3 regions of the Thauera sp. JM12B12 genome follow, and region 2 is predicted to be linked to each of the others. Evidence: predicted binding sites of a transcription regulator. Region 2 holds the regulator's gene; each other region holds the start of a gene.
The links. Region 2 encodes sigma-54, which starts transcription at its own class of promoters, with help from an activator protein. Its sites were predicted from a motif close to TGGCACGCTTNCTGCTNA; they were not measured.

Region 1 (7,476 bases), 1.1 Mb from region 2:
TGGAACATCTGATGCACCGAGCAGTGGCCCTTCCACAGCAGGATCTTCGCGTTGCGGATCTGCTCGGGGGTGAGGCCGCCGTACTCGAGGTCGGGATCCCAGACCACCATCTCGTCGAGCGGAATGCCCTTCTTGAAGCCGGTCCAGCGCCCGAGGTGCTGGTCGGGGAAGAACAGCACCTTCTCGCGCTTCGAGAACGCCCAGTCAAGGATGGTCGGGGCGTTGGTCGAGGTGCACACGATGCCGCCGTGCTCGCCGCAGAAGGCCTTGAGGTCGGCCGCAGAGTTGATGTAGGTGACCGGGGTGATCAGCTCGTCCGGCTTGTCGAGCACCTCGGCGAGCTCGCGCCAGCAGCGTTCGACCTTGGCCAGGCTCGCCATGTCGGCCATCGAGCAGCCCGCCGCGAGGTCGGGCAGGATCGCGATCTGGCTGGGCTTGGACAGGATGTCGGCGACCTCGGCCATGAAATGCACGCCGCAGAACACGATGAACTCCGCGTCGGTCTGCGAGGCCAGGCGGGCGAGCTTCAAGGAGTCGCCGGTGAGGTCGGCGTGCTGGTAGACATCGGCGCGCTGGTAATGGTGGCACAGCAGCACCGCCCGCTCGCCGAGACGCGCGCGGGCGGCGCGGATGCGCTCCTGCGCCTCGTTGTCGGCGAGCACGTTGAAACGGTCGAAGCTGATGGTGGACACTTGCATGGTTCGCTATCCGGATCCGTTGGGGGCAATCCCCGGGGTTACGGGTATCGGACCCCAGCACGGGGCCCCGGGTTCGGTCGGGCCGCGAGGGGCCGGGTAAGGGTTTGTTGCCGCTCAGCCCTGATACCAGGGCAGGCCGGCGTGACGCCAGCCACCGATGCGGTTGCGCTGGTTGTTGGCGTCGCGGTCGCCCTCGAAGCCCTCGAGGACGTTGTAGCAGTTCGCATAGCCGTTGGCACTCGCGAGACGCGCTGCGGAATCCGAGCGCGCACCCGAGCGGCACAGGAACAGCACGAGCGCTTCGGAATCGACCTGATGCTTGAGCTGGGCGAGGAAGTTCGTATTCTCCTGCATCGAGGGGTAGGACTTCCACTCGATCTCGACCGCACCCGGCACCCGCCCGACCCAGTCGAGTTCGGCTCGCGTGCGCACATCGACGAGCTTGGCGCCAGGGGCAAGCTGCATCACCTGCCAGCTTTCGGCGGGCGTGAGCGCGCCCTGGTAGGGCAGGGCGAGCGTCTCGGCGCGCTCGTGCGCGAGGGACAACAGGTCCGACAGGGTTCCCATGCGAACATCCGTCTAAAATGAAGGTCGGCCGAAGTATAGCGCGTCCATCGCGCCCCCCCATGCACCCCGCTCGAGCATCCCTTCGCAGCACCGCACCCAAGCCCCCGCAGGACGGCGAAGCTGCCCGCAGCCGGGGCATCCAGCGCGCCACACTGGTCGCCATCCTGACCAACTCGACGCTCGCACTGGGGCAGGTCTTCATCGGCCTGTTCGCCAACGCCTTCAGCCTGGTCGCAGACGCCGCCCATACGCTGTCGGATCTCGTGACCGACCTTCTTGTGCTGATCGCCGGTCGGCGCAGCGCCGACCCGGCCGACGGAGACCATCCCTATGGACATGCGCGCATCGAGACTGCGACCACGATGCTGCTGGGTGCCGTGCTCGGTGGCGTCGGCATCGGTTTCCTGTGGAACTCGGGCGTGCGCCTGCAGGACATGGACGCTCAGCCCGCTCTCCATCCGGCTGCGCTGGCGATGGCCCTGTTCACCCTGCTCGCCAAGGAAGGCCTGTTCCGCTACACCCTTGCCGCCGCCCGCCGGTTGCGCGCGCCGATGCTCGAGGCCAACGCCTGGCATGCACGCTCGGACGCGGCATCTTCGCTGGTGGTGGCCGCGGGCATCGGCGGCAGCCTGGCGGGCTATCCCTTCCTCGAGCCGCTCGCAGCGGCGGTCGTCGGCTTCCTGATCCTGCGCATGGGCGTGAAGCTGGCGTGGAACGCCGTCGGCGAGCTGATCGACACCGGCTTGCCCGAAGAGGCGCGGCAACGCCTGCGCCGGACGATCCAGGAGACGCCGGGCGTGATCGGCCTGCACGAGATGCGCACCCGGCGCATGGCGGGCCGTGTGCTGTGCGACGCGCATGTCCAGGTGGACCCGCGGCTCACCGTGTCCGAGGGACACCGTGTCTCGGATTCGGTATACCTGCGCGTACGCAGCGCCCACCCCGAGGTCCAGGACGTGCTGGTGCACATCGACCCCGAGGACGACGGCGACCTGCAGGTGATGCCGCCCGGCCCCCTGCCCGACCGCCCGGAGATCACCGATCAGATGCGCGCGCTCCTGGGTCCTGGCGCGCCGGCGCCCAAGCGCATCCAGCTGCACTACCTGGGCCAGCGCATCGAGGTCGAGATCGTGCTCCCGGCACCGCTCGACCAGGCGCACATGGAGGGGCTGCGCGCGCGCCATCGTGCGCTGCTGCGGGATCAGCCGCACTACCGCAGCATCCGCATCTTTGTGGAGACCGCACCGTAATGGTGCGCACAAAATGCCTTGCGCACCATTGCGGTGCATTGCGAACATGCCGCGGGCACTGCTTTCGGGCATGCCCCCTTGTGGCACAATGAAACCGGTAGCCAACAGCATCTGGCACGCTTAGTGCTTAGAGCCCTGCACCCTAATCCGGCGCATCGACCGCAGGCCGCTGCACCACCCGCTCAACGCAACAACGCCTCATCTCACCAGGAGTGAAAATGAACGCCCAAGACGTCATGAAGATGATCCAGGAAAACGAAGTCCGCTTCGTGGACCTGCGCTTCACCGATACCCGCGGCAAGGAGCAGCACGTCGGTCTGCCCGTGTCCGCCTTCGAAGAGGAACACTTCGAGCACGGCCATCCCTTCGACGGTTCTTCGATCGCCGGCTGGAAGGGCATCCAGGCCTCCGACATGGTGCTGATGCCGGAACCCTCGTCCGCCTACATCGACCCGTTCTTCGACGAGACCACCCTGGTCATCACCTGCGACGTCATCGAACCTTCCGACGGCAAGGGCTACGATCGCGACCCGCGCTCCATCGCCAAGCGTGCCGAGGCCTACCTGAAGAGCACCGGCATCGGCGACACCGCCTTCTTCGGCCCCGAGCCCGAATTCTTCATCTTCGACGCGGTCGAGTGGTCGGTCGATATGTCCGGCGTGTATAGCAAGATCATCTCGGAAGAGGCCGCCTGGTCCACCGCCGACAAGTTCGAAGGCGGCAACACCGGCCACCGTCCGCGCGTGAAGGGCGGCTACTTCCCGGTCCCGCCGGTCGACAGCCTCAACGACGTGCGCGCCGCCATGTGCCTGGCGCTGGAGGCCTGCGGCGTGCCGGTCGAGGTGCATCACCACGAAGTCGCCAACGCCGGCCAGTGCGAGATCGGCACCAAGTTCAGCACGCTGACCCAGCGCGCCGACTGGACCCAGGTGCTCAAGTACATCGTGCACAACGTCGCCCACCAGTACGGCAAGACGGCCACCTTCATGCCCAAGCCCATCGTCGGCGACAACGGTTCCGGCATGCACGTGCACCAGTCGATCTGGAAGGACGGCCAGAACCTGTTCGCGGGCAACGGCTATGCCGGCCTGTCGGAGACCGCGCTGTACTACATCGGCGGCATCATCAAGCACGCCCGCGCGCTCAACGCGATCACCAACCCGGGCACCAACTCCTACAAGCGCCTGGTGCCGCACTACGAAGCCCCGACCAAGCTGGCCTACTCGGCGCGCAACCGTTCGGCCTCGATCCGCATCCCCTACACCGCCAACCCGAAGGGCCGCCGCATCGAGGCGCGTTTCCCGGATCCCCTGGCCAACCCCTACCTGTGCTTCGCCGCGCTGATGATGGCGGGCCTGGACGGCATCCAGAACAAGATCCACCCGGGCGACCCGGCCGACAAGAACCTGTACGACCTGCCGCCGGAAGAGGACGCGCTCATCCCGACCGTGTGCACCAGCCTCGAGCAGGCGCTGGACTACCTCGACAAGGACCGCGAGTTCCTGACCCGTGGCGGCGTGTTCTCGAACGACTTCATCGACGCCTACATCGCGCTGAAGATGGAAGAGGTCGACCGCATGCGCATCACCACACACCCGGTGGAATTCGACATGTACTACAGCCTGTAATCCGCGGATTACTGCGCTGCGAGGAAAGGACGGGCATTGCCCGTCCTTTTTTTATGGGGTCTAATCAGGCTTCATTCTGCAAGGACAAGGGCGTGCCGGCATCCCGCAGCTGGCGTCCGGACAAGCGCATGCGACCGTTTCGACTCCTCCCGCTGCTCCTGCTCACCGGCCTGGCAGCACCTGCGTACGCGGACATCTTCAAGTGCACCGATGCCGACGGGCGGGTGACCTACACCAACGACCGCTCTCTCGGCCGCAACTGCGTACGCCTGCAGAGCGACCAGCCGGTGTCGACCGTGCCTGCACCCGTACGCCGCCCCGCCGCCGCGTCCGGCGCCCCGGCCAGCGCCTCACCCGGCGCCTTTCCGCGCGTGAGCCCGAACGATCAGCGCAGCCGCGACGACGCCCGCCGCCAGGTCCTGCAGGGCGAGCTGGCGACCGAGGAAGGCGCCCTCGCCGAAGCCGAGAAGGCGCTCGCCGAACAGGAGGCGGTGCGCCTTGGCGACGAGCGCAACTACCAGAAGGTGCTCGACCGCCTGCAGCCGTTCAAGGACAAGGTCGAGCTCCACAAGCGCAACATCGAAGCCCTGCGCCGGGAGATCTCCGGCCTGCGATGAACCCCGCACTGGCGCGCATCTTGCTTTGTCATCTGGAGACCACCAGGACGCGCCCATGCCCACACCTCCCAGCCACACCGCCGCCGGCTCGTTCGCCGGACTGGACCTGCTTTCGTCGGCGGTCGTCCTCGTGGACGGACGGCTGGCGATCCGCTACATCAACCCCGGCGCCGAGAACCTGTTCGCAGCCAGCCAGCGCAAGCTGCTCGGCCAGCCGCTCGCGCGGCTGCTCGGCAATCCGCCCGGACTGGGCGCCGCGCTCGACAATGCGCTGCGCACCAACTGGAGCTACACCGGCCAGGACATCACCGTCAGCCGCAGCGACGCCGACCCGATCCGGCTCGACTGCACGGTGACGCCGGTCGACGCCGCCGGCGTGCGCCTGCTCCTCGAGTTCCGCCCGATCGACGCCCAGCTGCGCGTCGCACGCGAGGAGCAGCTGCTGCACCAGCAGCAGGCCAACCGCGAGCTGATCCGCAATCTGGCGCACGAGATCAAGAACCCGCTCGGGGGCATCCGTGGCTCGGCGCAGCTACTGCAGCACGAGCTCGACGACCCGCAGCTGCGCGAGTTCACCGATGTCATCATCGCCGAAGCCGACCGCCTGCAGGACCTGATGAACCGGCTGCTGAGCTCGCACTGCACGATGCGGCCGGCCGCGCTCAACATCCACGACGTGCTCGAGCGGGTGCGCCGCCTGATCCTTGCCGAGTTTCCCGCGCTCGACATCCGCCGCGACTACGACCTCAGCCTGCCCGAGCTCACCGCCGACCGCGAGCAGCTCATCCAGGCGGTGCTCAACATCGTCCGCAACGCGGCCCAGGCGCTCGACGGCCGCGGCGAGATCCGCCTGCGCAGCCGCATTGCGCGTCAGGTCACCCTCGCCAAGAGACGTTTCAAGCTGGCACTGGAATTGCAAGTGATCGACAACGGCCCCGGCATTCCGGAGGAGATCCGCGACCGGATCTTCTATCCGCTGGTCTCGGGGCGGGATGGCGGCAGCGGCCTCGGCCTCTCGCTCGCCCAGAGCTTCATCGAGCAACACCAGGGCATGATCGAGGTGGACAGCCGTCCCGGCCACACCTGTTTCACGATCCTGCTGCCGATTTCCGACCGCGTCTGAGCACACCCGCAACCGCAGCGCGGGAGCGGGCCCGCATGTCACGACGCACCACATTAGTGCATTCAAGAGAACCATGAACGACGTCTGGATCATCGATGACGACCGCTCCATCCGCTGGGTGCTCGAAAAGGCCCTCAGCCGCGAGGGGATCAATCACGCCAGCTTCAGTTCGGCCAGCGACGCGCTCGCCGAGCTCGAGCGCTCGCCCAAACCGCCGGCAGTGCTGCTGTCCGACATCCGCATGCCCGGCGAGTCCGGACTCGACCTGCTGCACAAGGTGAAGGCCAGCCATCCGCAGCTCCCGGTCATCATCATGACGGCCTATTCCGACCTCGACAGCGCGGTATCCGCGTTTCAGGGCGGCGCCTTCGAGTACCTGCCCAAGCCGTTCGACGTGGACCAGGCGGTCGCGCTCGTGAGGCGGGCGCTGGAGCAAGGTGCGCACCAGAACGGTGCAAGCGAGGAGGCGACCCTTGCCCCCGAGATCCTCGGCCAGGCACCGGCGATGCAGGAGGTGTTTCGCGCCATCGGCCGCCTGGCGCATTCGCACGCCACCGTGCTGATCAACGGCGAATCGGGCAGCGGCAAGGAGCTCGTCGCGCGCGCCCTGCACCGCCACAGCCCGCGCCGTGACGCGCCCTTCATCGCCATCAACACCGCGGCCATCCCGCGCGACCTGCTCGAATCCGAGCTCTTCGGCCATGAGCGTGGCGCCTTCACCGGTGCGGCGACCCAGCGCCGCGGCCGTTTCGAGCAGGCCGACGGCGGCACCCTGTTCCTGGACGAGATCGGCGACATGCCCGCCGAGCTGCAGACCCGGCTGCTGCGCGTGCTCTCCGATGGCCACTTCTACCGCGTCGGTGGCCAGCAGCCGATCCGCGCCAACGTGCGCGTGATCGCCGCCACCCACCAGGACCTGGAGGAGCGCGTGCGCCAGGGCCTGTTCCGCGAGGACCTCTTCCACCGCCTCAACGTCATCCGCCTGCGCCTGCCGCCGCTGCGCGAGCGGCGCGAGGACATCCCGCTGCTGGTGCGCCACTTCCTGCAGAAGAGCGCGCAGGAGCTCGGCGTCGAGCGCAAGCGCATCTCGGATGCGGCACTCGAGTACCTGCAGAGCCAGCCCTTCCCCGGCAACGTGCGCCAGCTCGAGAACCTGTGCCACTGGCTCACCGTGATGGCGCCGGCGCAGGTGGTCGAGGTGGCCGATCTGCCACCGGAGATTCGAGACCAGCCCGGGCGCGAAGCCCCGACGAGCTGGATCGAGGGCCTCGGCGTCGAGGCCGACCGCCTGATTGCAGCCAGTCCCGGCGAGGTCTTCGATCGCCTCACCCGTGACTTCGAGCGCACGCTGATCCGGCGCGCCCTCGCCGCAACCGGCGGGCGCCGGATCGAGGCCGCGCAACTGCTCGGCATCGGTCGCAACACGATCAGCCGCAAGATCCAGGACCTCGGCATGGACGAAGGGCGGACCAGCGACGAACAGGAACACTGAACGACGCGCCGCCCGCCTGCGTCGGGCACGAAGACTGCAGACCGCCCACCTGCGGGGCCGGCGCGCACCTTGCCGGTGCGTCGGGATGGCGGATAATGCGG
Region 2 (7,476 bases):
GCGGCACCGATGCGGAACTGTTCGTCGCGCTCGCGTACGCCCCACACCCATTCGCGCAGCGCCTCGGTGCGCAGGTCGAGCTGGTAGAGCGCGAGCGCACGGCGCAGGCTGGGATCGCGCTCGGCTTCGTCGAGCTTGGCGCGCGGCAGCGGCGGGGTGGCCGGCGGCGGCATGAAGGGCTGGCCGAGCTCCTCGGCGGCGAGCATGCCGTAGAAATGCGCCTCGCCGGCGATGCGCACGAACAGGGAATCGGCGGCGTCGCGATTGCCGGCGGCGGCATCGGCGCGGCCAAGCCAGTAGATCCACTCCGGCTGCTCGCGCTCGTCGGCGGGCAGGGCCGCGATCGCGTTGCGCACCTCGCGCCAGTCCCGTGCGCGCAGTGCCGCGCGCACCCGCCAGGCGCGCTGCTGCGCGGTCATCTCGATGTCGCCGGCGGCCGCATAGAGGGCGCCCGCCTCGGGCAGGCGGTCGATGGCCGCATGCATCGCCATCACCAGATTGGCGTAGCTGCGCTCGTCGGCAGTCAGGCGGTCCTGGATGCGCAGCAGGCGCAGGCGCGCAGCCGGGATGTCCTCGCGTGCGAGGCGGGCCAGGGCGACGAGGGCGAGCTCGCGGCCGGCGCGGGTCACGGCGAAATTGGGCGGCAGGCGGTCGAGCCAGGGGGCCGGGGAGCGGATCGCCTGATCGAGATCGGCCTGGCTGGGCGCGCTCCCCGCCGGGAGCATGGACAGGCTGGCGAGCGCGGCGGCGGGGCTGCGCGTATCGACCTGACGGCGGATGCGCTGCCACACCTGGTCCTCGCTGACCTGCCCGCTGCTCACCGCGCTGCGCAGTGCGAGGTCGCAGGCGGCGTGGGCCTCGGTGAGGCCGGCCCACTGTTGGGCGACCTCGTCGAGCGCGCTGCGGTCGCCGCTGAGGATGCGCGCCGTCCACGCGGAGCAGCGCAGCTCGCCGTCGGGGTTCCGCAGGGCGGGGTAGAGGCGCAGGAAACCGGGCCAGTCGCCATCCTCGGCCATGCGGCGCAGCCAGTCGGCGCGCAGGCGCTCGGCGAGATTGCTGCCGGCTTCCTCGGCAAGAAAGGCTTCGAGCGCGGCGACCGGAACGGGCTCGGGGCGGGCGAGCAGGTTGACGAGCAGCCAGTAGCGCGGATACGGATCGAGAACGTGGTCCTCGCGCACCGCGGCGAGGCGCTCGAGCGTGGCGCGGTCGCCCTTGCGCAGGGCCTCGCGGGCGGTGACGATACGGTCGGCGCCGGTTTCGCTGCCGAGCTGTGCGGATACGCCCGCGGGAAGCAGTAATGTTGCAGCGAACAATGCTGCCCCGAATGCCTTTCTCATGCCTGATGACGCCTCCATTGCGGGCCTACCATACCACAAGCCATGACCGCATTTTCCCCACCCGAGCCCGACTATGCTGCAAAGCGCAAACAACTCCGCGAGCACGCCCTCAAGCTTCGCCAGGCCGTCCCTGCCCAGCGTCGCGAGGCGCTGACCGAGCGCCTCGTCGCGCATCTCGACGGTCTCGTCGAGACGCTCGCACCGCGCTCGATCGGGTTCTGCTGGCCCTATCGCGCCGAGCCGGACCTGCGCGCATGGGTGGCGGACTGGCTCGCTGCCGACGGCGGGCGCGTGGCTGCCCTGCCGGTCGTCTTGGAGCGACACGCGCCGATGGTGTTCCGGCGCTGGCGGCCCGGCGTGCCGATGCCGCTCGACCGCCACGGCATCCCGCATCCGGCCGAAGGCGAGCCGGTCAGTCCCGAGGTGCTGCTGATCCCGCTCAACGCCTTCGATCCGCGCGGCTATCGCATCGGCTATGGCGGTGGCTACTTCGACCGCACGCTGGCGTGCATGCAGACGATCGCGGTGGGGGTGGGCTTCGAGATCGGGCGGGTGCCGGACACCCACCCGCAGCGGTACGACCGCCCGATGCAGTGGGTGGTCACGGAAGCCGGCGTGATGCAGCCGCGCGCGTGACTGCGCGCCACGCGTGAATCAGCTGCCGGACAGGAACAGGCGATAGGCGGGGTTGTCGCCCTCGGCGACGTATTCGTAGCCGAGGCGCTGCAGGAAATCGTCGAATGCCACCTTGTCAGCGGGCGGTACCTGCATGCCCACCAGCACGCGGCCGAAGTCCGAACCGTGGTTGCGGTAATGGAACAGCGAGATGTTCCAGTCCGAGCGCAGGTTGGAGAGGAAATTCATCAGCGCGCCGGGGCGCTCCGGGAACACGAAGCGATACACCACCTCGTTCTCCGCCTGCGGCGCGCGCCCGCCCACCATGTAGCGCACGTGGGTCTTGGCGAGCTCGTCGTCGGTGAGGTCGAGGGCGGGCAGTTCGTGGCGCTCGAGCATCTCGACCAGGCGGGCGACCTCGTTGCGGTTGTGGACGGTCACGCCGACGAAGATGTGGGCCTGATGCGGGTCGGCGTAGCGGTAATTGAACTCGGTGATGTTGCGGTTGCCGAGTACGCTGATGAACTTCTTGAACGAGCCCGGCTTCTCCGGGATGGTGACCGCCAGCACGGCCTCGCGCTGCTCGCCGAGCTCGGCGCGCTCGGCGACGAAGCGCAGGCGGTCGAAGTTCATGTTCGCGCCCGAGGCCACCGCCACCAGGTTCTTGTCGCGCAGCTTGTTGCGGCGCACGTACTCCTTGGCGCCGGCCACGGCGAGCGCGCCGGCGGGCTCGAGGATGGAGCGCGTGTCCTCGAACACGTCCTTGATCGCCGCACAGATGGCGTCGTTGTCGACCACGATCATCTCGTCGACATACTGCTGGCAGAGGCGGAAGGTTTCGGCGCCGACCTCCTTCACCGCCGCGCCGTCGGCGAAGATTCCCACCTGATCCAGGCTGACCCGCCGGCCCTGGGCGAGCGACTGGGTCATGGCGTCGGCGTCGACCGCCTCGACGCCGATGATCTTCGTCTCCGGTCGCAGGCGCTTGATGTAGGCCGCCACGCCCGCGATCAGCCCGCCGCCGCCGACGCAGCAGAACACGGCATGGATCGGCTTGGGATGCGCGCGCAGGATCTCCATGCCCACGGTGCCCTGGCCGGCGATCACGTCGGGGTCGTCGAAGGGGTGGACGAAGGTGAGCTTCTCGGCCTTCTCCAGCTCGAGCGCGTGGGCGTAGGCGTCCGAATAGGACTCGCCGGCGAGCACGACCTCGCCGCCGCGCGCCTTCACGGCGTCGATCTTGATTGCCGGCGTGGTGCTCGGCATCACGATCACCGCACGCACGCCCAGCTTGGCCGCCGACAGCGCCACACCCTGGGCGTGATTGCCGGCCGAGGCGCAGATCACGCCGCGCTTGAGCGCCTGGGGCGAGAGCTTGGCCATCTTGTTGTAGGCGCCGCGGATCTTGAAGCTGAACACCGGCTGCATGTCCTCGCGCTTGAGGAAGATGCGGTTGTGGGCACGGGCCGAGAGATTGGCCGCGAAGTCGAGCGGCGTCTCGATCGCGACGTCGTACACCTGTGCGTTGAGGATGCGTTCCAGGTAATCCGTGGGGGAGATCATGGCCGGCCAGTGCGCTGCTGTAAAGCGGTCGACGGTAACAGCCGCGGCCGGCGAGCCGCAAGTGCGCTGCCGCTCGGTAACAGCCCCGCGGACGCGGCGCGTTCAGGCGGCGCTGTCGTCCTCGGCCTTGCGCAGCGCGCGCATCTGGCGCTCGATGAACTCCTGCGTGGAGTCGATGCCGCGCAGTTGCAGGATGGTCGACCGTACCGCGGCCTCGAGCAGGACCGCCAGGTTGCGTCCGGCGGCGACCGGCAGCACCACGCGCGCGATGCTCACGCCGAGGATGTCCTGCGTCTCCTGCTGCAGTGGCAGCCGGCAGGGATCGTCCGGGCCGGGCTGGCGGCGGTCCAGATGGCAGATCAGGCGCAGGCGCATCTTCCTCCTGCATGCGGTCTCGCCGAAGATGGTGCGGATGTTGAGCAGGCCGAGGCCGCGCACCTCGATGAAGTCCTGCAGCATCTCGGGGCAGCGCCCTTCGAGCACGGTGGGGGCGACGCGCGAAAACTCCACGACGTCGTCGGCGACCAGTCCATGGCCGCGCGAGATGAGCTCCAGGCCGAGCTCGGACTTGCCTGCACCCGAGTCACCGGTTATCAGCACGCCGACGCCGAGCACGTCCATGAACACGCCGTGCAGGGACACCTTCTCGGCGAGTTCGCGCGACACGTACAGGCGCAGCTGGTCGATGACGCTGGCCGAAGGGTGGCGGGCGGTGAACAGCGCCACGTCGTGCGCCTCGCAGATGCCGTGGATGATGTTTGGCACCTCGCAGCCATCGGCGACGATGATCGCGGGCGGGCGGGCGGAGAGGATCTCGTTGAGGTGGCGTGCCACCTTCTCGTTGGACTGACGTTGCGCCCACGCCAGCTCTGCGGTGCCGAGCACCTGCAGGCGGGTGGGGTGAATCAGGTTGAGGTGGCCGACGAGGTCGGCCGGCCAGATGCGCTCCTCGCCGACCGACAGCCGCGCGTCGAGGCGGCCGCTGACGTGGCTGAGGCTCAGGCTGTCGCGGTGCGCCTCATACAGCCGCGCTACGCTGGTTTGCCGCATCGGCGTCCCACTTGAGGAACATCTGGTGGATGTGGGCGCTGTCGGGTGCGCTCTGCAGGGCTTCGCGGAACTCGCGATCACTGAACATCTGTGCCAGCTCCGACAGGAGCTGCAGATGCGTCTCGTTGGCCTGCTCGGGGACGAGGAGTACGAAGAGCATGCTCACCGGCCGCCCGTCGGGGGCGTCGAACTGCACCGGGGTCGCCAGGCGCAGGAACGCACCGGCGGCCTCCTTCAGGCCCTTGATCCGCCCGTGCGGGATCGCGATGCCCTGGCCCAGACCGGTCGAGCCAAGCCGCTCGCGGGTGAACAGGCTGTCGAACACGGTGCTGCGGGCGATGCCCTGGTTGTTCTCGAACAGCAGGCCAGCCTGCTCGAAGACGCGCTTCTTGCTGCTCGCGTCGAGATCGACCACCACATTGGACAGTGGCAGGAGTTGGGATATGAGGCTCATTCGCAGGTTGGCTCGCGCAACGCCCGGGATTTCGGGACTGCCGCGCAGGGCGGGCAGACGGTCCGGGGCGAGTGGAGATCGCGTCGTGAAAACGCGCGCATTATAACCACACCCCGGACGTGGGGCTGCAACGCAGGCGTCAGGCTTCGGGGGTCTGGTGCTTCAGCGTCTCGTGGTTGTGGTCGGACTGCTTCTGCTTGTACTTCTGCACCTGGCGGTCGAGCTTGTCCGTCATCGCGTCGATGGCGGCATAGAGATCGGCGTCGTCGCTCTCGACGAAGAGGTCCTTGCCGCGCACGTGGAGGGTGACTTCGGCCTTCTGCTTGAGCTTCTCGACCGAGAGGATCACGGAGACGCTGGTGACGTTGTCGAAGTGACGAATGACGCGGTCGAGCTTGGTGGTCACGTAGTCGCGGATGGCGGGGGTGACTTCCACGTGGCGCCCGGTGATGTTGAGATTCATGGTAACTCCTGTTGTTGTCAGATGGATTTGCGCAGACTGACCGGCGGGATATTGAGGGACTCGCGGTATTTGGCGATCGTCCGCCGCGCGACCACGATACCCTGCTGGCCCAAAACTTCCGCAATCTTGGCGTCGGACAGCGGCTTCTTGCTGTCTTCGGCATCCACCAGCTGGCGGATCAGCGCCCGAATCGCCGTCGAGGATGCAGCTCCACCGGTGTCGGTGGCGACATGACTGCCGAAGAAATACTTGAGTTCGAACACGCCACGCGGGGTCGCCATGTACTTCTGCGTGGTGACGCGCGAGACGGTGGATTCATGCAGCTCGAGCTGGTCCGCGATCTCCCGGAGGGTGAGTGGCCGCATCGCCACGTCCCCATGATCGAAGAACTGCCGTTGCTGGTCAACGATGGCCTGGGATACGCGCAGGATGGTGTCGAAACGCTGCTGCACGTTCTTGATCAGCCAGCGTGCCTCCTGCAGCTGGCCGCCGAGTCCGCCGCCCTGGCCGCGGTTCTGCTGCAGCAGGCTGGCGTACAGGCGGTTGATGCGCAGGCGCGGCATGGCGTCGTGGTTGAGCGTGACCGTCCACCGCCCGCGCAGCTTGCGCACGACGACGTCGGGCAGCACGTAGCGCGTCTCGGTGTTCGAGTAGCGCGAGCCGGGGTGGGGGTCGAGGCTGCAGATCAGCGCCTGCGCGGCACGCAGGGCGTCGTCGTCGCAGCCGGTGAGCTTCTTGATGCGGGCGAAGTTGCGGTCGGCGAGAAGCTCGAGGTGCCGCGTGGCGATGTCGAGGGCGAGCGCGCGGATCGGCGAGTCGGGCAGCGTGCGCAGCTGCAGCGCCAGGCATTCCTGCGGGCTGCGGGCGCCGATGCCGGCGGGCTCGAGGTTGTGCACGTGGTGGAGGGCGATGGTGAGCTCGTCGAGATCGACCTCGGACTCGGGCGGCAGCAGTTGGAGCAGGTCCTCGAGCGGCTGGTGCAGGTAGCCGTCGTCATCGAGTGCCTCGATCAGGAAGCGCACCAGGGCGCGGTCGCGGTCGCTGAGCGGCGACAGCGCCACCTGCTGGTCGAGGTGTTCGCGCAGGGATGTGCTCGCGGCCTGCAGATCCTGGTAGTCGACATCGTCGTCGTCGCTCTCGCTGCGGCTGGATGCGCCGGTGCCGACGTTGGACCAGTCGATGCCTTCGTCCTCGCTGCTGCCCTCGCCGCCCTCGCGCGACGCGCTGTCGGCCGGGGGCGATTCGGCGGCGCTCTCGCTGCTCGACTCGCGTTCGGACGAGGGTGTGGGGGGCGGGCTCGGAGCGAAGTCCGCGCCGTCGCCGTCCTCGCGTTCGAGCATCGGGTTCTCGAGCAGGATGCGCTCGATCTCCTGGTTGAGCTCGATCGTCGACAGCTGCAGCAGCTTGATCGACTGCTGCAGCTGCGGGGTCAGCGTGAGGTGCTGGGAGAGCTTGAGCTGGAGACTGGGCTTCATCGCGTCGGTCCGCTGCGTGCGCTCACAGGCGGAAGTGCTCGCCGAGATAGACCTGGCGCACGCGCTCGTTGTCGATGATCTCGGTGGGCTGGCCGCTGGCGAGCACGCGGCCTTCGCTGATGATGTAGGCGCGATCGCAGATGCCGAGCGTCTCGCGCACGTTGTGGTCGGTGATCAGCACGCCGATGCCGCGCTCCTTGAGGAAGCGGATGATCTTCTGGATGTCGATCACCGCGATCGGATCCACGCCGGCGAAGGGCTCGTCGAGCAGGATCAGGCGCGGGTCGGTGGCCAGCGCGCGCGCGATCTCGCAGCGCCGGCGTTCACCGCCGGAGAGCGAGATCGCGGTGTTGTTGCGCAGGTGGTGGATGCCGAGTTCGTGCAGCAGTTCGTCGAGGCGCTCGCCCACCTGGCGCTTCTCCAGGTTCTGCAGCTCGAGCACGGCCTGGATGTTCTCGGCCACCGTCAGCTTGCGGAACACGCTCATTTCCTGCGGCAGGTAGGACAGGCCGAGTCGCG
Region 3 (7,476 bases), 1.8 Mb from region 2:
GCAATGGCCAGGCCACCCAGACCGCTGCCGGCGATGACGATGCGCGCCGTGGTCTTCAGCGACGCGCGAGCCGGCTGGGTGGCCACGGCGAGGCCGCTGCCGGCGACCACGGGCAGCACGGAGGCGCCGAACAGCAGGCGACGTCGCGTGGCATCGACGTCGGGCGTGGCGCAGGGGGATTCAGGCGTATGGGACATGTGTCTCTCCTTCCCGGTCGGGGGTCTGTGCCATGCGCGCAGCCCCGTTTCTATCGTCGCTTCTTCTTCAATCATATAAGTAATTGATCAAATAGCCATGTGCCGATCAGGGCTATGTGACCGAGGTCACATAGCGCCGCCCTGCAAGGAAACGAGGCGGCCGACAGCCAGGGCGAGGCCGAGCAGGCAGGCCAGGCTCGAGAAAAGCAGGCGCCAGGCCACATGGCGCGGCACGAAGCCGACGCCGCGCACGAAGCCCGCGCTCATGGCCCAGAACAGCGCCAGGGCGGCCCAGTGGTCGGCGACGCCTTGCGGACCGGAGAGGGCGGCAGGCCAGGCCGTGATGCCCAGCATGATCGCGATCGCAGCCAGCAAGGGCAGCAGCCGGATGCCGCCCGCCGGCGCCGCGGGGAGGGGTGAGACCTTGGTGTGCATCGTCGACTCCTTGCCGCCCTCAGTGCGCAGCCTTGCCGTTTGCGCGGGCGGGATCGACGTCGGCATGGGCCTGGCGCAGGGCGTCGGCACGCGCCTGCTCGCGCGCCTCTTCGCGCGCGTCTTCATTTTCGCCCCACAGCGCGTTGAGGATGGCCAGCAGCACGGCGAAGCCGATGCCCAGGACCCAGGCGAAGTACCACATGTCGTTCTCCTTGTTCGGTTCGTACGGGTTCAGTACGCGGAGTGCTCGTTCTCGCGGATGTAGGCTGCGGTGACCTTGCCCGCCATCACGCTGTAGGCCCAGCTGGTGTAGGCGACGATGATCGGCATGAAGATCAGCGTGGCCCAGAACATGATGCCCAGCGTGCGCTGGCTCGAGACGGCGTCCCACACGGTGAGGCTGGCGCCCGGCACGGTGGAGGAGGGCATCACGAAGGGGAACATCGACACGCCGGCGGTGCCGATCACGCCCACGATGGCAAGCGACGAGGCGACGAAGGCAGCCAGCGTGCGGCCCTTCCATACCAGCGCCAGCGCGGCGAGTCCGCCCGCGTAGGCCAGCGCCGGCACCAGCATCGTCAGCGGCGCGGTGTCGTAGTTGGCCAGCCAGGCACCCGGCTTCAGTTCGACCGTCTTGGCGAGCGGGTTGGGCAGCGCCGCGGTGTCGATCACGGAGGTGATCACATAGCCGAAGTCGCCGTTGGCGATCCACAGCCCCGCGGCGCTGAAGCCGGCCAGCATCAGCACGCCGAAGATCAGCGCGGCGGTGATCGAACGGCGCTGGATGCCGCCCTCGGTGCGGTGCGCAAGATAGATCGCGCCGTGGAAGGTGATCATCGCCGTGCTCACCACGCCGGCCAGCAACGCGAAGGGATTGAGCAGCCCCCAGAAGCTGCCGGTGTAGTAGGGCACCAGAGTGTCGTCGAAGTGGAAGGGCACGCCCTGCAACAGGTTGCCGAAGGCCACGCCGAAGATCAGCGGCGGCACCGCCCCGCCGATGAAAAGGCCCCAGTCCCAGGTGCTGCGCCAGGTGGCGTTGTGGATCTTGCTGCGGTAGTCGAAGCCCACCGGGCGGAAGAAGAGCGCCCACAACACCGCCAGCATGGCCCAGTAGAAGCCCGAGAAGGCGGTGGCATAGACGATCGGCCAGGCGGCGAAGATGGCGCCACCGCCGGTGATGAACCACACCTGGTTGCCGTCCCAGTGCGGGCCGACGGTGTTGATGACGACGCGGCGCTCCTCGTCGTTCCTGCCGACGAAGGGCAACAGCGTGCCCACGCCCATGTCGTGGCCGTCCATGATGGCGAAGCCGACGAGCAGCACGCCCACCAGCAGCCACCAGATGAGTTTCAGGGTCGGGTAGTCGAAGATCATGATGTCCGCTCCGGGATCAGGCGTGGGCGTGGTGGGTTTCGTTCTTGTAGCGGCCGGTGCCCAGGCTGCCCGGGCCCTGGCGGGCGAACTTCACCATCAGATACATCTCGACGATCAGCAGCAGGGTGTAGAAGCCGACGAAGCCGGCGAGCGAGCCGTACAGGCTTTCCACCGTCAGTGTCGAGACCGACAGGTGGGTGGGCAGCACGCCGTAGATCGTCCACGGCTGGCGGCCGTACTCGGCCACGAACCAGCCCATCTCGCAGGCCAGCCAGGGCATCGGGAGGAACCACAGCGACCACCTGAGCAGCCACGGCCGCTGGGCGAAGTCGCCCTTGATCGAGTACCACAGCGCAGCGCCGAACAGCGCCAGCATCGCGAAGCCCAGCGCCACCATGATGCGGAAGGTCCAGAACAGCGGCGTCACCCTGGGCAGCGTGTCGCGCGCGGCGCGGTCGATGAGTTCGGGGGTGACGTCGTCCATCGAGGCGACGTACTTCTTGAGCAGCAGGCCGAAACCGAGGTCGGCCTTGACCTCGTCGAAGGCCTCGCGCAGCGCCGCGTCCTGCGGGTTCTTGCGCAGCGCTTCGAGCAGCTTCACCGCCTCCACGCCCACGATCACGCGTTCGCGGTTCAGCGCGTAGATCTGGTTGAGGCCGGGCAGCTCCTTGTCCAGCGAGCGCGTGCCGATCAGGCCCATCACCCAGGGGATGTGGAGGGCGAAGTCGTTCTTCATCTCGGCTTCGTTGGGCACGGCGATGACGTTGAAGCTCGCCGGGGCCGGTTCGGTCTCCCACATCGCCTCCATCGCCGCGAGCTTGGTCTGCTGGGCCTCGCCGAGCGCGTAGCCGGACTCGTCACCGAGCACGATCACCGAGCAGATCGAGGCGAAGCCGAAGGCCGCCGCGATGCGGAACGAGCGCTTGGCGAACTCCACGTCGCGCCCGCGCAGCAGGTACCAGGCCGAGATCGACAGCACGAACATCGCGCCGGTCACATAGCCAGCCGACACCGTATGCACGAACTTGCCCTGCGCCACCGGGTTGAACACCACCGCCCAGAAATCGGTGAGTTCCATGCGCATCGTCTCGTAGCTGAATTCCGAGCCCACCGGGTTCTGCATCCAGCCGTTGGCGATCAGGATCCACAAGGCCGACAGGTTGGTGCCCACCGCCATCAGGATCGTCACCAGCAGGTGCTGCTGGCGCGACAGGCGGTCCCAGCCGAAGAAGAACAGGCCGATGAAGGTCGATTCGAGGAAGAAGGCCATCAGGCCCTCGATCGCCAGCGGCGCACCGAAGATGTCGCCCACGTAGTGCGAGTAGTAGGCCCAGTTGGTGCCGAACTGGAACTCGAGCGTGATGCCGGTGGTGACGCCGAGCGCGAAGTTGATGCCGAACAGCTTGCCCCAGAAGCGGGTCATGTCCTTGTAGATCGTCTTGCCGGTCATGACATAGACGCTTTCCATGATGACCAGCATCCACACCATGCCGATGGTGAGCGGCACGAACAGGAAGTGGTACATCGCCGTGGCGGCGAACTGCAGCCGCGACAGATCGACGAGTTGCTCACTGACCATGGGTTTCTCCAGATGTCGTGTGTTGTGTCTTGCTTGCCGGGGCGAGCACCTGCGCAGCCATGGCGCCAGGGTCGACTGCCACCTTCGCGTCGCGGATGAACACCCACCACAGCGCGGTGATCAGCACCAGCTTGATCACGAGTACGAGGGTGAGATGACGCAACAGGCCTTGGTCGGACGGCTTCATGCGGGCGCTCCGGTTGTCTGGTGCTCCATTAACAAGTGCCGTGCCAGCGTGAGCGGAAGACGTTTTTTGCGATAAATCAAAAACTTCGATCAGGTCGCCGGATTGGGAATGATGTCTTGGCTGTCAGGGTGGCAGTCAAACTGCCGCCATGACTGTCGATTTGGCGGGGCGTGACTGCATCGATGAGTGGAGACCCTTGTGCCCGAACGCGGCGGGCCTGAGCTCCAGTTGGCAGTCTGGTGGCAGATGCTGCCTCGATTGGCAGTCGTGGCGGATCGACGGCTTGGTCGCCTTGTGCGGAAATCCGCCTCTCCACTGGGTTCTCGCGGGCTGGCACGGCCGTTGCTAAATGGATTCGCAGAAGCGGAGCCGTGTCGTGGTCGCCACCAAGATCGTCCTCCCTCTGCGGTCTCAACCCCCGTGGCGACGGCCCGATGAACTCCACCGGCTCCGCTTCCCTTTTCTTCAGCGCACTGCGCACCACCCCCACCGGAGATGCAGCACATGTCGGATAACCTGAAGAAGGAACGTCGTCGGCTCCTGATCGCGACTTCCGCTGCCGGGGCTGTCGGCGCCGCGGCCACTGCCGTTCCCTTCGTCGCCAGCCTGACGCCGTCCGAACGGGCCCGCGCTGCTGGCGCGCCGGTCGAGGCCGATGTCAGCAAGCTCGCCGCCGGCGAGATGATGACCGTCGAGTGGCGTGGCAAGCCGGTGTGGATCCTGCGCCGCACGGCCGAGATGCTGGCCAGTCTGGAAGGGCATGAGCCTCGGCTGGCCGACCCCGCGTCGGCTGAGCCGCAGCAGCCCGACTACGCCGCCAATCGTCATCGTTCGATCAATCCCGACTACCTCGTGGTGATCGGTATCTGCACCCACCTCGGCTGCTCGCCGTCGGAGAAGTTCGCGTCCGGGGCCGCCAGCGGCATCGGCGATGACTGGCCCGGCGGCTTCCTGTGCCCGTGCCACGGTTCGATCTTCGACCTCGCCGGACGTGTGTTCCTCAGCCAGCCGGCACCTACCAACCTCGAGATTCCGCCGCACAAGTGGCTGTCGGGGAGCCTGGTGCTGATCGGCGAGGACGACTCGACCACCGCCTGAGCCGCGCGCGGCCCGTCCCATCCTTCCAACCCCCGGCGCCCGCCCGCGTGTGCGGGGCTGCGCGCCGCATCGATCGAGGCACAGCATGAAGATCGCCGTCACCAGCCAGAACTTCCGCACGGTCACCGCGCACGCCGGCAAGGCCCGGCGGTTTCTCATCTACGACATCAGCTGCCCCTGCTCCCCGCGCGAGGTCGATCGTCTCGACCTGCCGATGGAGATGGCCTTCCATGCGTTCCGTGGCGACCGACACCCGATCGACGGCATGACCGCACTCATCACCGCGGGTGCGGGCGAAGGCTTTCGCAAGCGGATGGCGCAGCGCGGCATCGAACTGGTCGTGACCGGCGAATCCGATCCCCTGCAGGCCATCGTCGACTACACGCAGGGCGTGGTGAAACCCGCGGCGGCCCACGATCACGCGGACCACACCTGCTAGGCGGAGATACGCCGGCACTCTGCGGCGAGGGTGTTGAAGGCTTCGGCCTGGGTCATGAAGATGCGGCCCGATAGCCACGCTGTCACCCCGGCCCGGTCCAGCCGGTCGCCGTGCCTGCGCGCGAGCAGGATGCGGGGGCGACGGCAGTTGTCGCGGGCAGCGGGTGGCGCGCCTACAGCAGGTCGATCGGGATCTTCAGGTAATGCACGCCGTTGTCCTCGGCCGGTGGCAGGTTGCCGGCACGCACGTTGACCTGGATCGCCGGCAGGATCAGCGTCGGCATGGCCAGCGTGCGATCGCGTGCGGTGCGCATGGCAACGAAGTCGGCCTCGGCTACGCCTTCATGGACGTGGACGTTCTTCGCCCGCTGCTCGGCCACCGTGGTTTCCCACACCGGGGCGCGGTCGTCGGGCGGATAGTCGTGGCACAGGTGCAGGCGCGTCTCGGGCGGCAGCGACAGTAGCTTGCGGATCGAGCGGAACAGCGTGGCCGCATCTCCGCCGGGGAAGTCGCAGCGTGCGGTGCCGTAGTCGGGCATGAACAGGGTGTCGCCGACGAAGGCGTCCTGCCCGACGATGTAGGTGAGGCAGGCCGGCGTGTGGCCGGGCGTGTGCATCACCTCGACCGCCAGCCCGCCAATGCGGAAGCGCTCGCCGTCCTCGAACAGGTGGTCGAACTCGGCGCCGTGGGTGTTCATGTCCTTGGCGTTGAAAAGGTCCTTGAACACGGCCTGCACCTGGCGGATATGCGCGCCGATGCCGATCTTGCCCCCGAGCTGCTGCTTGAGGTAGGGCGCGGCCGAAAGGTGGTCGGCGTGGGCGTGGGTCTCGAGCAGCCAGTCGACTTGAAGCCCGGCGTCGCGCACGTAGGCGATGACGGCGTCGGCCGAGGTGCGCGATGTGCGTCCCGACCTGGGGTCGTAGTCGAGCACGCTGTCGATGATCGCAGCGCGTGCTGTCGCGGGGTCGGACACCACGTGAGTGACGGTGTTGGTGGCGGCGTCGAAGAAGGACCGGATCTCTGCCTGGGGCATTGGTAAGCTCCTCATGTCGTTTCGTGACTGAGTGAGCGGCTCACTCGGGCACGCAGATCTGGCCGCGGCTGGCGGCCCGCAGGGTCTTGAAGGCCAGCAGCGCGACGACGCCGCTCAGCACCGCGAGCATCGCCCAGGACAGCCCTGCATAGAAGACCTGGCCGCTGCGAGCACTCATCTCGAAGGTGGCGATCGTCATCGCTGCCAGCGGGAAGGAATAGGCCCACGCCGAGATGAAGAACGGCAGGCGGAAGAAGCGCACCGCATTGCTCGCCAGCAGCAGGGTCAGGAACAGCGCGGTGAAGTACAGCACCCGGGCGAAGGCGTCGACCTGGTCGGTGAGGCCGACATAGGCCAGGAAACCGACCGCGGGCGGGGCGATCAGGATGAAGAGCGTGGGCGTCAGGCGCGCGGGCAGCGGCTCATGGAAGAACAGCCGGTACAGCACGATCGTCATCAGCACCAGCCAGAACACCAGCCCGATGCTGAAGAAGAACCAGCTGATGTCCGCGGGCGCGAAGCGCACGCCGGCGATCGGCACGATGATGTTGCCCACCACCGGGATGAACCAGGCCGGGTTGGCGTGCTTGATGTCGTAGTGGGTGTGGTGGATCCAGCTGCTCATGGCGAACAACGTGAACATGAGATGCACGGCGGCGCCGATGCCCCACATCCATTGCGCGACGGCCGGGGCGTCCTGTGCCCAGCTGATCGACAGCAGCAGCAGGCCGATGGAGATCGCGGGGAAGAAGTTCAGGCGCACCGGATGGGCGCGATCGGCCTTCACCGCCTCGGGGTGTCGCAGCAACTTGGCTCCGTACGTCGCCAGCAGGAACAGGTACAGCGCACTCGCCAGCCAGCGCAGCGCGACGCCGATCTCGAGCGGCACGCCGCCGGTGTGATGGGCCTTGAGCCAGGCAATGGTGAGGCCCGCCATGCCCATCACGGTGGAGAACAGGGCGACCGGGAAATGCGCGAGCCGCTCGAGCGGGGGGCTCACCGCCGTGGGCGCGGCTGAAGCGTTCGTGTGCATGTTTCGTCCTCGCAGGTGGCAGTCGATGCGATGTGCACCAGCAAACAACATGCCACGGCCGGGCGACGTTTGGGGCCGCCCGAGAAACCCGGGCAATCCGC

Region 1: the regulator sigma-54 is predicted to act here: its motif matches at 2,628-2,645, upstream of glnA (type I glutamate--ammonia ligase).
Region 3: the regulator sigma-54 is predicted to act here: its motif matches at 3,801-3,818, upstream of cydP (cytochrome oxidase putative small subunit CydP).

What each region holds. Positions count from the first base shown of each region.
Region 1 is NZ_CP154859.1:3,679,629-3,687,104, forward strand. It holds gene nadA (quinolinate synthase NadA) at 1-698, opposite strand, end outside; gene AAG895_RS16715 (rhodanese-like domain-containing protein) at 813-1,265, opposite strand; gene AAG895_RS16720 (cation diffusion facilitator family transporter) at 1,325-2,515, shown strand; gene glnA (type I glutamate--ammonia ligase) at 2,734-4,143, shown strand; gene AAG895_RS16730 (DUF4124 domain-containing protein) at 4,272-4,760, shown strand; gene glnL (nitrogen regulation protein NR(II)) at 4,816-5,883, shown strand; gene ntrC (nitrogen regulation protein NR(I)) at 5,957-7,375, shown strand.
Region 2 is NZ_CP154859.1:640,798-648,273, forward strand. It holds gene AAG895_RS02810 (transglycosylase SLT domain-containing protein) at 1-1,337, opposite strand, end outside; gene AAG895_RS02815 (5-formyltetrahydrofolate cyclo-ligase) at 1,380-1,973, shown strand; gene ilvA (threonine ammonia-lyase, biosynthetic) at 1,992-3,515, opposite strand; gene hprK (HPr(Ser) kinase/phosphatase) at 3,618-4,565, opposite strand; gene ptsN (PTS IIA-like nitrogen regulatory protein PtsN) at 4,534-5,019, opposite strand; gene raiA (ribosome-associated translation inhibitor RaiA) at 5,159-5,482, opposite strand; gene AAG895_RS02840 (RNA polymerase factor sigma-54) at 5,500-6,957, opposite strand; gene lptB (LPS export ABC transporter ATP-binding protein) at 6,980-7,476, opposite strand, start outside.
Region 3 is NZ_CP154859.1:2,487,647-2,495,122, reverse strand. It holds gene AAG895_RS11185 (FAD/NAD(P)-binding oxidoreductase) at 1-197, opposite strand, end outside; gene AAG895_RS11180 (cyd operon YbgE family protein) at 324-632, opposite strand; gene cydX (cytochrome bd-I oxidase subunit CydX) at 652-834, opposite strand; gene cydB (cytochrome d ubiquinol oxidase subunit II) at 864-2,006, opposite strand; gene AAG895_RS11165 (cytochrome ubiquinol oxidase subunit I) at 2,023-3,585, opposite strand; gene cydP (cytochrome oxidase putative small subunit CydP) at 3,575-3,772, opposite strand; gene petA (ubiquinol-cytochrome c reductase iron-sulfur subunit) at 4,277-4,870, shown strand; gene AAG895_RS11150 (nitrogen fixation protein) at 4,956-5,309, shown strand; gene AAG895_RS11145 (MBL fold metallo-hydrolase) at 5,482-6,342, opposite strand; gene AAG895_RS11140 (SLAC1 anion channel family protein) at 6,383-7,375, opposite strand.